One region of the Parabacteroides sp. CH2-D42-20 genome, then DNA from elsewhere that is predicted to be linked to it. Evidence: riboswitches for the same ligand, from Rfam matches in the RefSeq annotation. Region 1 holds a riboswitch; each other region holds the start of a gene.
The links. A riboswitch is a leader RNA that binds a small molecule or an ion and turns the genes downstream of it on or off. The one in region 1 is predicted to bind thiamine pyrophosphate.
Positions count from the first base shown of each region.

Region 2: linked by a shared signal. The riboswitch ahead of D7V92_RS08185 (TonB-dependent receptor) and the one ahead of thiD (bifunctional hydroxymethylpyrimidine kinase/phosphomethylpyrimidine kinase) in region 1 are both predicted to bind thiamine pyrophosphate.
Region 3: linked by a shared signal. The riboswitch ahead of D7V92_RS05665 (sulfide-dependent adenosine diphosphate thiazole synthase) and the one ahead of thiD (bifunctional hydroxymethylpyrimidine kinase/phosphomethylpyrimidine kinase) in region 1 are both predicted to bind thiamine pyrophosphate.

Region 1 is NZ_RAYG01000024.1:74,838-79,359, forward strand. Features, by position in the region: gene cbiD (cobalt-precorrin-5B (C(1))-methyltransferase CbiD) at 1-310, shown strand, start outside; gene D7V92_RS15040 (BamA/TamA family outer membrane protein) at 463-1,692, shown strand; TPP riboswitch at 1,796-1,893, shown strand; gene thiD (bifunctional hydroxymethylpyrimidine kinase/phosphomethylpyrimidine kinase) at 1,888-2,736, shown strand; gene D7V92_RS15050 (thiamine phosphate synthase) at 2,729-3,325, shown strand; gene D7V92_RS15055 (thiamine phosphate synthase) at 3,316-4,044, shown strand; gene thiC (phosphomethylpyrimidine synthase ThiC) at 4,056-4,522, shown strand, end outside.
Region 2 is NZ_RAYG01000011.1:19,885-24,406, reverse strand. Features, by position in the region: gene nusA (transcription termination factor NusA) at 1-796, opposite strand, end outside; gene rimP (ribosome assembly cofactor RimP) at 801-1,268, opposite strand; TPP riboswitch at 1,506-1,616, shown strand; gene D7V92_RS08185 (TonB-dependent receptor) at 1,659-3,857, shown strand; gene pnuC (nicotinamide riboside transporter PnuC) at 3,878-4,465, shown strand; gene D7V92_RS08175 (thiamine diphosphokinase) at 4,483-4,522, shown strand, end outside.
Region 3 is NZ_RAYG01000006.1:82,250-86,771, forward strand. Features, by position in the region: gene D7V92_RS05650 (efflux RND transporter periplasmic adaptor subunit) at 1-621, opposite strand, end outside; gene D7V92_RS05655 (DUF6769 family protein) at 700-1,104, opposite strand; gene D7V92_RS05660 (hypothetical protein) at 1,175-1,594, shown strand; gene D7V92_RS05665 (sulfide-dependent adenosine diphosphate thiazole synthase) at 1,651-2,421, opposite strand; TPP riboswitch at 2,484-2,580, opposite strand; gene D7V92_RS05670 (hypothetical protein) at 2,981-4,309, shown strand.

The sequences.
Region 1 (4,522 bases):
CATCATGATCGGCAAGGCGGTGAAACTTGCGGAAGGTTTCCTAGATACACACAGCAAAAAAGTCGTCATGAACAAAGGCTTCCTTCAAGATGTAGCGAAAGAAGCGAAATGCGAGGAGGCGACCGTAGATGCAATCAATCGGATTACGTTGGCCCGTGAATTATGGGAGCTTCTTGCGGAAAAAGAACAAAATCGTTTCTTCCCATTACTTTTACAAAAATGTAAATCGTATTGCGCTCCTATCCTTCCCGACGGCGAACTAACCTTGCTGTTAATATCCGAAGAGGGCAAGGTCTTGTATCAATCTTAGCTGTAGAGACGCAGCACGCACTCTATGTCTCTACACCCCCCAGACTGTAATAGCATTTCTTTTTAGCTGTTTATTCTTTTTTATTAGGGATTCTTTAAGAATACATATTAGGAGGATTTCGTACTTTTGCCCTCTAAATATTGATTAAAATAATGTTTAGATATCTTTTAATTTATATGGCCTGCCTTCTATTCGCCTTTTCCGTAAAGGCGCAAGGTATTTCCAATGACACGATTCCGAAAGAAGTGCTGATGCTGGACGGTAAGCCTATGACCGAAAAGCAAATACAACGTTATCATAAACAATTACATAAAGACTCCATACGGGCCAACAAAAGGATCTGGTGGTCTATCCTTGGCGGACCGTCTTACACGCCGGAAGCCTCCTTTGGCGTAGGTGGTGCGGTTTTGGCTAGCTTTCGCTTAAACAAGAATGATACGATATCCCAACGATCGTTTATCCCTGCGGGATTTAACATCACCTTAAATGGGACGTTCGTTTTTGCCGGTGCCGGCACCTTATTCTTCAACGAGAATCGCTTCCGTATTTATATCAGTTACGGTTATCGGAACGAACCTTCGCATTATTTCGGGAAAGGCTATGAGACGATTGAGCAAATCGAGAAGAGTGACTCGACAACGAAATTCCACAAGAGTTCTTTCCAACTATATCCCCGTTTCGTATGGGAAGTTAGGCCTCATTTATATACGGGCCCTCTTTTTGATATTAATTTCAGCAAATCAGATGATATCAACCCGGTGATGGCCGAAGATCCTTATTTCAATAAGTTCAAACGAGATTATGTCAATATCGGTGTCGGCGGCTTGATTCAATACGATACACGAAATGATGTGGCGACCCCAAGTTCCGGTATGTTACTAAGTGCGATCGCTAAAGTATATGGAAAGTATTTAGGCGGTGCATATAATTATGAGATGTTTGAGCTGGAATACCGCCAATTCCAGCAAGTATTTCGTCCTCGTAGCACCTTGGCATGGATCGCCAAGACACAAATCGGTGTGGGAAACGTTCCTTTTACGGAGCTTCCTTCGTTTGGCTCTCCTTTCGATCTTCGCGGATACTATTGGGGCAAGTTCCGTGATAAGACCATGGCGTATGGGATTCTGGAGTATCGTCATATGTTCGGCAGCGTGGAGAAATATAAGAGCGGTAATTTCTGGGCGAAGTGTGGTTTTGTTGGCTGGGTCGGCACGGGTACGATCGGAAACGCTCCTATCGTAGACTGGAATAAATGGAAGTTCAACTACGGCGTAGGCTTACGTATCCAAATGCAACCCGGCAAGAACTTCCGCCTAGACGTAGGCAAAGACCCGAACCAAAAAGGGATGGCGGTTTATATGAATATGACGGAAGCCTTCTAAAACCAGAAGGCTCCCGTCTACGATTTATGGAAGTATAACCTTGCGTTAAAATTATCGTTTAAAAGCCGGAAATATCTTAATATCGATTTTTTTCACTAAGTTTGCGTCGTCGAAGGGGTGCCATACTATATGGGCTGAGATCATACCCTTACTACTTGATGCGGGTAATGCCGCCGTAAGAAAAACGAATGTTAGATGGATAAAAATGAAACGTACCGTTATCCGGTAGCTTTAACGATCGCGGGCTCTGATAGTGGCGGTGGTGCCGGAATACAAGCGGATATTAAGACTTTTACCTCGCTGGGGGTTTTTGGAGCCTCGGCGATAACGGCTATAACCGCTCAAAACACACAGGGAGTGCGAGGGATCCAAGCGATCTCTCCCGAGATTTTGAGAGGACAAATCGAAGCTATTCTTGAGGATTTCATCGTAGATGCCGTAAAAATAGGGATGCTACATAACAAGGATGCCGTAAAGGTCGTATCTGAAACTTTATCTTCCTTCCAACAGACTTCTATCATTTTAGATCCAGTGATGATATCCACGAGCGGAAGTAAATTATTGGAGGATGACGCCATCCGAACCATCATTGATGAGTTGTTCCCTAAAGCGACACTGCTTACTCCGAATATTCCCGAGACGGAATATCTTTCCGGTATAAAAATCAATAACGAGGCGGATATCTTACTTGCCGCCCGGAAATTGCAGGAAAAAGGATGTAAGGCTATATTGATCAAAGGGGGGCATATTCCCGGAGTAGAAACGGTGGATCGGTTATTTATCAATGAGAATAATCCGATTTGTCTGGCCTCGCCAACAGTGGAGACTTTCAATACCCATGGAACGGGCTGTACGCTATCGTCCGCCATCGCCGCTTATATGGCACTCGGCCATTCATTGGTGGAAGCCGTACGATTAGCCAAGGAATATATGAATAACACGCTCGTTCACGGGGCAAATGTATGCATGGGAAAAGGGCACGGACCTGTAAACCACTTCTTCTCACCCTCTGCCCTTCATAAAATCCGATGGAATCATGAATAAGCTGGTCGTAATTACTACACCTTATTTTTTCGCAGATGAAGCTTCTTTGATCGAACTTCTATTCACGGAAGGAATGTCTCGTTTACATCTACGTAAACCGGATTGTAAACGTGATGAATTGGAGGGCTTATTGGATAAAATCTCTCCGGCTTATTACGACAGGATCGTTCTTCATGATTGGTTTATCTTGGCAGAAGAAAGGGCTTTAGGAGGAGTCCATTTGAACAAGAGGAACCCGGAAGCTCCACCTTTATATAAAGGCAGTATAAGTCGTTCTTGCCATAGTCTGGAAGAGATTATCGAGTATAAACTGGTATGCGACTATGTATTCCTTAGTCCGATCTTTCAGAGTATATCCAAAGAAGGATATGGTAGCGGATTCCCCTTAGATGGATTGCGAAACGCAAAGGGCATCATCGATGATAAGGTGATCGCCTTGGGAGGAATCTGCTCACAAACAATAACGAAATTAAGAGATATCCCCTTCGGCGGTGTCGCCGTTCTCGGGGCCCTTTGGGGAAACGATCCCTCCCTTCTTGTTGCGGATCAACTCATAAAACAATTCAAACGATTACAAGTATGGCCTTAAATTATTATTTCGGATATGATGAGAATGGAAGAGTCGGTCGGAGAACAACCGGATTACGCCCTCCTTTTGGTGGGAGTAACCGCTTGATGTTTATAACGCATCGTACACCTAAATATACGGAATGCGACGAGGTACGCATGGCAATCCAAGGAGGATGTTCGTGGATACAATTGCGTATGAAAGACGGGATCTATGAGGATACCGTACGTAAATGTGCCACTATCTGCGCGGACGAATGTGAGCGAATCGTGGATTTCTGCGTAAACGATGATCTGGAAGCCGCCGTGACATGTGGCGCTACGGCTTGTCATCTAGGTAAGAATGACATTCCCTTGGATATCGCTTGGGAAGTACTGAAAGACAAGTTGGACTCCAATGCCATCTTCTATATCGGGGCTACGGCTAACACGTTCGAGGATATCCGGCTGGCCGTAGAACGAGGCGCCTCGTATATCGGACTAGGGCCGTATCGCTTTACAGGTACCAAGAAGAATTTGAGTCCCATCTTAGGTTTGGAAGGTTATCGTAAAATTATCGTTCAATGTAAGGAGGCTGGCATTGATATTCCTATCTTCGCGATAGGTGGTATTACGTTGGAAGACGTAGGCCCTTTGATGGAGACGGGTATAACCGGAATCGCTGTTTCGGGCGCGATTATCAATGCCCCCGATCCCGTGGAGGAAACCCGCCGGTTTATAGAGGAAATCAATAAGTACTAAACTAAATACATATGGCTAATAAAAAGAATATGCATATTTCCTATCCGTCCTCGGAAAAGATTTATGTCCCGGGCGAGATCAATAAGATCAAGGTTGGTATGCGTAAGATTAAATTGTTGGACACGGTAACCTTGGATGAGCATGGAGAACGAATCTTCAAGAAGAACAATCCGGTAATCGTTTACGATACGAGCGGCCCGTATTCCGACCCCAAGATATCGATTGATATCGCTAAAGGACTTCCTCGTATACGTGAGGAGTGGTACGGTAAGCGTAAAGATGTGGTTCAATTGCCGGAATTGACTTCCGCTTATGGCCGTGAGCGATTGGCGGACGCGAGTCTGGATTCCCTGCGTTTCCCCAAGCGATACTTGCCTTTCCGGGCTAAAGAGGGTAAGAATATCACCCAGATGTATTATGCGAAGAAGCGCATTATCACTCCGGAAATGGAGTACGTGGCGATTCGTGAGAACCAGCA
Region 2 (4,522 bases), on a different contig from region 1:
TACGAGAGCCTTTCATACCTACGCAAGCCCCCACCGGGTCAATACGGTCATCGTATGACTCGACAGCCACTTTGGCACGCTCTCCCGGGATACGGGCGATCGCCTTGATCGTAATCAAGCCGTCATTAATCTCCGGAACCTCCAACTCAAACAACCGCTGCAAGAAGACCTTATCCGTACGGGAAAGAAGGATCTTCGGGTTGTTATTATAGTTATCCACACGTTGAACGATCGCACGTACGGTCTCTCCCTTACGATAGAAATCGGTCGGGATTTGCTCGGATTTCGGCAGTAGCAACTCATTACCATCGTCATCCAGCAACAGGATTTCTTTCTTCCACACCTGATAAACCTCAGCGGCGATGATGTGGCCGATTTTATCCTTATACTTAGCGTACAAGCTGTCTTTCTGCAATTCAAGTATCTTTGAAGCCAAAGTCTGGCGCAAGTTTAAGATCGCACGACGTCCGAAGTCCGCGAAATGCACCTCGTCGGTCACTTCCTCGCCCACCTCACAGTCGGCGTCGATTTTACGGGCCTCCGTCAACGTAAGCTGCAAGTTCTCATCCTCCAATTCATCATCAGCCACAACCGTACGGTTTCTCCAGATCTCGAAATCACCTTTCTCAGGATTGATAATCACGTCATAGTTCTCATCCGTGCCAAACATCTTGGCGATCACGTTGCGGAACGAATCTTCCAAAACGCTAATCATCGTATCTTTATCGATATTCTTCAACTCCTTGAACTCCGCAAGGGTGTCAATCATACTGATTGTTTCCTCTTTCTTGGCCATAATCTTACTTGAATCTTATTAAGTATTTTGTATATTTTATTTCATCAAATGTATACGACTCATCCTCTATCACGGTTACCTTCCGCTTAGCGCCCTCCGGTTTCACCTTCTTCTCAACAGAGACAACCACACCGTTCTCGTCGGCAGATTTCAACACACTTGTCAGCTTCGAGCCGTTTTTCAACAGCATCTCCACCTCGTTTCCGATGTTCTTGACGTATTGGCGAAGTACCTTAAAAGGAGAAGTAATGCCGGCGGAGCCAACCTCCAGCTCATAGTCCTCGACGTCACGATCCAGATGCTCCTCCAAATACCGGCTCAACTCAGCGCAATCATCAATGCTTACCGCTTCATCGTTATCAATTTCAACGACTATCAGGTTCCCCGGTTTAATCACTACGTCTACTAAATAATTGCTTGAAGAGGCTAGTTTTTCCTCTACTAATTGGCTTACCACTTTCTTTTCTATCATACACATATCTGTTAAGAACAAAAGAAGGGGACTACCCGCCCCCTCCTCAACTTCACTTAATCGCCCGCAAATATACAAAAAATCAATGAGTTCTCAAAATATCCTCATCTTTTTGCAGAAAAAATTAATACGACACAAACCGGATTACGATCGATAGTAATCAGAATTAATATCTATCGAAATCCGATTTACTATTGATAGTAATATTTATTAACACTTTTATGCCTATCTTTGCTGCCGAATACGAAGGGGTGCTCGCAAAATCATTCATGAAAGGAGCGGGCTGAGATCATACCCATAGAACCTGTACAGGTAATGCTGTCGTAGGGATTCATGCTTCTCCGATCCTTTCTATTCATCTATTTAGTTTTAAAGCAAAAAGATGAAAAGATGAAAAATGTATTGGTTATCTTGGCCGGCTCCTTACTGGCTACAACCGTCAAGGCACAAATGCCCAGTCCGGTCGACTCCTTGAAAATCTCAAAAGACGTATCTTTGGATGAAGTAGTTATTACCGCTACCAAAGTCGGGAAAGAAACCCCGGTAGCTTATAGCGACATCTCCAAACAAGAGCTAAGCAGCCGGAACAACGGGCAAGGTATCCCATTCCTTATCTCCCAATCCCCGTCTGTTATCATGACCTCGGATGCCGGAACGGGTATCGGTTACTCCGGTTTTCGTATCCGGGGTACAGACGCGAACCGTATCAATATCACGATCAATGGCGTACCGGTTAATGACTCCGAGTCTCATACCGTATTCTGGGCTAATATGGCCGATATAGCCTCCTCGGTAGAATCGATCCAGATCCAACGAGGTGCCGGAACCTCTACGAACGGAGCCGCGGCTTTTGGCGCTACGGTCGCCATGCAGACCGAGAAACCGTCCTTAAAGCCTTACGGCGAATATTCCGTATCAGCAGGTTCTTTCGGTACGCTGAAGCATACGGTAAAAGGCGGTACCGGATTACTTTACGATCATTTCGCTTTCGACGCCCGCTACTCCAATATCCGTAGCGACGGCTTTATCGATCGTGCCTCCGCCCGTATGAGCTCTTACTATGCCTCCGCCGCTTTCTATGCCGATAATACATTGATTAAATTCCAAGCCTTCGGGAACAGCGAGAAGACCTATCAAGCATGGAACGGTGTTCCGTCTTATTTACTTGACACAGATCGTAGCTATAATCCATGCGGAGAATATGAGGAAGATGGAGTGAAGAAGTTTTATAACAATCAGACGGATAATTATTGGCAACACAACTACCATTTAATGGCCAGCCAGCGTATCGGAGATTTCTGGAATATGAACCTGACCCTTCATTACACCGATGGTAACGGATATTACGAGGATTATAAATCGAAAGCCAAATTCAGCAGTTATAAGCTACCGGAATATATCGATCCGGAGGGTAATACCGTAAAAAAGACGGACCTTGTGCGTCGTAAATGGCTCGACAATTATTTCTATGGAGCCGTTTATAGCGCGAACTATCAACATGACAACACCCGCCTTACGCTGGGAACCGCCGTCAACCACTATGTAGGCGACCATTTTGGCCGGGTAATGTGGACCAAAAGCGCAAACGTCTTGCCACAACCGGATTACGAATATTACCGCAATACCGGTAAGAAATTAGACTACAACGTATATGCGAAATTGACCCAACGTCTTTCCCCTCTTTTCACCGGCTATCTGGACTTACAATACCGTGGGATCCATTACACCATTAAGGGAAACGATGACAAAGCCGAGGAAGAGCTGGACATTCATAAGAACTGGAACTTCTTCAACCCGAAAGCCGGTATAAACTTCCATAATAACGGCCATAACGCATTCGTCTCTTTCTCCGTCGCAAATCGGGAACCGAACCGTGACAATTTCACGGAGGCAGGCCCCGAAGAACGTCCTACCCACGAGACCTTATATGATTACGAGGCCGGTTATAGTTTTGGTAACAACCGTTTCCGGGTTGGAGCCAATCTCTATTTCATGGATTACAACAACCAATTGATCCTGACCGGCAAGATCAGCGAGATCGGTGAGGCCCTCACTTCCAATATAAAGGATAGCTACCGAATGGGCATCGAGCTTACCGGAGGTGTACAAATCACCTCTTGGCTGAATTGGAACGCGAACGTAACCCTCAGCCAAAATAAAATCAAGCATTTCGTGGAATACGTGGATAACTGGGATACCGGAGTACAAGAGATCAACGATCTAGGTACAACGAATATCGCTTTCTCCCCAGACCTAATCGCAAACAGCATGTTCGATTTCGCTTACAAAGGATTTATCGCTAGTTTCAACTCGCAAGTAGTAGGCCGCCAATACATAGACAATTCAAGCAGCAAGGATCGTTCCATCGATCCCTACTTTATCAATAGCCTACGTATCGGTTACGCCTTCCAGCCTAAGTTCATGAAAGAAATAACCCTAGACGTGACTATCAACAACCTCTTCAACGAGAAGTACGAGACCAACGCATGGGTATACTCGTATATCGAAAACGGCACACGTAAAAAGGATGACGGTTATTTCACCCAAGCCGGCACGAACGCCATGGCCAGGATCACCTTCAAATTCTAACTTAATTTTCAATTACTAAAATGGTTTGGCTAGAATACTTCGGAGTAATAACCGGTCTACTCTATCTCTTTCTAGAGATTAAACAACATAAGGCCATGTGGGTGGTGGGATTCCTCACCTCCCTCGTGTATGTATTTGTCTTCCTGTCCGCTAAGATCTATGCGGACATGGGATTGCAAACCTATTACGTAGGAATCAGCATATACGGTTTCTATCAATGGACCCGGAAGAAACATGAGACACACACGGAAAACGACAGTCTTCCCTCCGACCGTATCCTATACACCCATCTGAGCCTTCCGCTTTTCGTGGGGATTATCGGAACATTGGCCGTTGTATTCGCCATCTTATGGTATCTCCTTCATCAATTCACGGACTCTCCCATCCCCGTAGGCGATGCGTTCACCACGTCGGTAGGCATTGTCGCTACTTGGATGCTGGCAAGGCGAATTATCGAGCATTGGATTTTTTGGGTAATCGTAAACCTCGTTTCCGTATATCTTTATTACCTTCGGGGCTTGTATCCGACGATGCTACTCTATTTTTGCTATGCGACACTAGCCATAGTAGGCTATTACAATTGGCGGAAGAAAGGGGAAGAGTTTTGAATTATGAATTTTGAATTATGGGAGATAATATGGAAAGTCTGGAAGGAGGATGTGTGA
Region 3 (4,522 bases), on a different contig from region 1:
TCCCGCTATCGCCTCATAAGCGACCTTGGCGTTCTCGTAATTCAAGCGGGCCTGCTCGAAATCCTTGGCGGATACGATCTTATCGCCTACCAAGGCTTGCATACGCTCGTATTCCTTTTTCGCCGTCTCATAAGCGAATTTAGCCCTTGCCGCCACGTCTCCATCCGAGAGGGCGTTGGAAGCGATACTCAACACGGCCTGTCCCTTGCGTACCGCCGTACCATCTACGAATGGCAAGCTACCAAACGAGATCACGCCGGGGACGGTAGCGACGATCACGGACTCCTCCCCTTGCGCCGCCATTACTCGTCCGCTCGTCTTAATCACATCCGTGAAAGGAGCGGGATTAACCGTTACGGTCTGCAAACCAACGGCCTCGGCTAAGGCTTTCTTAAAGACAATCTCGCCGGGATGGGTACCACCAGCCTCATGCTCATGGTCATGGCCTTCGTGTTCATGTCCCTCATGATCATGATCGTGATCGTGATCCTCACCTTCATGCTCATGGTCGTGAGCCTCTAATTCATGATTATGCTCATCGTGTCCGGCTTGCGACGCATTTCCCGCACAACCGGCAAACAGGTAAGCGCACATCGCACCTACCAAATATATTTTCTTCATTGTGTAAAAAATCTTGATATCGTTAATAATAAATAGATAGGGGCAAGTCTGTCCTCACCCACTCTCACAAACGAGATATCAAGACATAGGAGGGGCACGAAGTCCCGAGGCACTCACTATCCAAGTGTCGTGCAGCGACTCAATGTAGGGGGCGTTCTCGTGATCAAGGAGCTGTCCGCAAAACGCCGGTTCAGGTGGATAAATGTAATCAAATAAGACGAGTAACGGCATCAGATGTATATCCACATCTCCATCCATAAAATGAGAAATATGCGTACTGAAATAGGCCAAGTTATGCCCGTCGCAACCGCAATCATGCGTATCAGTGCTTTTATCGCCATGCGCTTGCTCCGCAGTCAAGGATTGATAACAAGGCATCCCGTCCCGGTGATGATGGTGAGGGATAACCACAGAAAGCAATGCCAAGATGCCGGCCATCAGCACCACGTATTGTACAATCCTCTGTTTCATTTTCTCACGCATGGCACAAAGATAAGGATATTTTTCCGTTTTTTACATGAATGTTGTAAGTTTGCGGTAAATAAAAAGATAGATGAAGTTTGGAGTAAATAAAAAGGTATTATTATATACCGCCGGTTGCGTATGGATTTTCGCCGGTATCAATATCTTACGCATCGGTATCATCACATGGTTAAACGATACCCATTATTGGTTATTCAAGATCGGGGAAGCGACCATCGTTTTCTTACTTTTCTTCAATTTGGTCTTTAAACGGCTTTTCTATAAACATTCCGAACGGATCTCCCGGAAAAACGGGAAACATTGCCCGTTCTCTTTCTTCGACGTGAAAGGTTGGATTATCATGATCTTCATGATCGCTTTCGGGATCACGATCCGCACGTTCCATTTACTGCCGAATTCTTTCATTTCCGTATTCTATACGGGATTATCCACGGCGTTGATCATAACGGGATTCTTATTCTTGAGACAAGGAAAAACCGTTGGGAATTGAGAATTGAAAATTAAAGATACAACAATCTATAATTTTCAATTCTCAATTCTCAATTTTCAATTCCCAAGTTTTTCGCAGATCAACTCAGCAGCCTTCTTGCCGCTCATCAGCATGCCGCCAAAGATCGGTCCCATACGGAAGCTACCGCTTACGCCGTTAGCGGCCATACCGGAAACGAATAATCCCGGGTAGATCTCCTTCGTGTTCTCCACCGTCGTCTGCTCACCCAGCTCCACATTCAAGGAACGCTCGCCGATCACGCCTCCGGTCGGTGTATTCAATTGGATATCATTCTTACGGGCTACCACACGGGCAATCTCGCAATCATGCCCCGTACCTTCCAAGACAGCCTTAGCCATGATCGTCAACGGATCCACGTGCATCCCTTCACGGATTACCGGAGCCCAGTTCACTACCACACCGGCTACGGCATCGTTATGAAACACCACGTCCTCTACCGAATAGCAGTTAAAGATCGTAGCGCCCGCCTTCGTCGCCTGATAAATCAAAGCAGAAGTGGTATGTACCGAATCCATGATATACGTACCATTAGCACCTTCCTTATAGCTTACGCCCAATTCCTTGATAATCGGCATAGCCTCTTCCTGCACCACGATATCGTTGAACATCATAGCGCCGCCCCACATACCTCCACCGGGAGCCAGCTTACGATCAAACAACGCCACCTTCTTACCGGCTTTCGCCAAGAAATAAGCGGCCACGATACCGGAAGGTCCCCCTCCCACGATCGCTACATCCACAGACAAGTTGCTCTTCAACTTCTCGAAGTAAGAGTCAATGATTCCACTTGAAACAATCTGTTCCATCTTAATAACTAATTAAAGTTTAAACATCAGGGAGCACATAGAGGTAACGCCCCCTTTATTTCCTCGTTCTACCTTATTTTCCCTTCGCCGGCATTACCCGGATCAGGTTCGATGGGTATAATCTCAGCCCGTATGACTCGGGCACCCCTATGTGAAAAGTCGGGGGCAAATGTACAAAAAATTAGTATAACTGTACACCTTCAGGTTCCACTTCTATGTTTCCCCTCAATTTTTCCGTCATTCGGATGGATAATGTATAAGATGCCTTGAAGATTTGCCACCAATTTCATCGGGTACAATAGCCAATAACATTCATAATAAAACCATAGGTTATCAGTATAATTATCACGGTATGTTAGTCTTTTCCTTGTTGCAATGCAAATTCTTTGCAAAAATCATCGGTCAAATAATAAATATCTGTAACTTTGCTTACGATAAACGTAGTGGTATTAAATCTGTAAATCTTGTAATTAGGTAATTCAAACTTATAGTTTCTATCTCTGGTTTTCAATTTATCAACCAATATGACTCATATTAATCCTTATAAATCACTGCAATTATGTCAATGCATGCTATAGAAAGTTTGGTGGAATATTCCGTGATAACAACAGCGACCGCCTCTCCTGTTCCACCTTTGGCACAAAGTATTTGTTATAGTCTTTACCAAATCCAGAATCAACTGGACTGCGGGTACACGGTATTACGGGTTCGTGATGAACTGGAACAACTCGGTTATCTCTCTCTTTTGCCTCCTGAGCAATTGCCGGAGCCGGAGCGTAGCGAGGCGAGGCGGCTTGCCGTAGAGGGCGGTTTCTTGAAAGATGGTACTTATGTGGACGGTTGTTCCGGAAAGTGTTGTGTCACCGCAGGGACTGCGTTATGGAAAAAGCTGCTTGAGATGAGTGTTCTTCCTGTATCGGCAAAGGCGGAACTTCGGCTACTAGACCCTTTGGAATTGGCGGAACAAATTGTTCCCTTAGCTTCTAAGGCACTTGCCGAAGGGGATAAAAGAGGAGCCGATACGCTGGGACATTGGTACGCATTCTTTCCGCTACTTTGCGTAGTGGAAGGTTTGGACGATGACAATGCACCCGAACCGGAAAGAATCCAAGCGTTGCTCCGGCTGCTGGCAGTTCCCGAAGCGTTTGAAGTGGCAGGAGCCTATGGGAAAGAGATGGATTTCGATTTTGAAGAAGAGGAAATGTCTTTCCTTGCCGGTTGGGAGACCCCGTACAACCAGTGGAAAGAGAAACAGGAATCTCTATTTCCAGAATTTTGTAAACGCATAATGTACAAGCTTATAGAAAAGCATGATTTTGCGGAAGCCGACCGTTATGCCTCCCTTACAGGAAATGAAAATGATCCGTCACGCCTGCTCCACCGTTGCGTGGTCAGTTTCGCTTGCCACCAATGGCTGAAGGCACAAGAACCGGGCACATTGCCACCGGAACGCCTGCTCTCTCTCCTTGAGGTCAAAGAGGGGCTTGAGTACCTGAGCGGACTGCCGTTAACTGAGCAGGAACTTGCTACTTGCCGTATTTATTTGTTACAGACACTTGTATTGTTGGGTGATTATCCGGCTACCATCGAAATGCAGCGATCCCTGTTTACGGAAGCTATCGACAAACTGGAACAATACCCCGAAGGAGAGACAAAACAGATACAACAAATCGCATTATCCATCAGCTACTACCAAATGCTATACACTAATCTTCCGGACGATTATCCCTCTAAGAAAGAATGGATGCGAAAAGGCTTTCCCGGATTGATGGAACTACCCGGCATCAAACGGATATGTGGTGAACTGCTTCCTGAAATGCCGCAAATGGCAGATACGCTGCAAGGATATATGGAACAATGCGATGCCTTGATACAATATCTTAAATAAAAGAAGTTATGTGCTTTACCGTCAGAAAAATCAATATCATATTGTCGCTGCTGTTAGTGGTGGTATGTTCTTGGGGACAAGTAACGGATGCGAAGAATTTTACAATCACTCCGCAAACCGTAGTGAAAACCAATTTGCCCAAACAGGCTCCCTGCTTGTTTGAGTTGCAAGACATATTGAGAGAACGATTCGGGCAAAGCGCCATTATGGGAG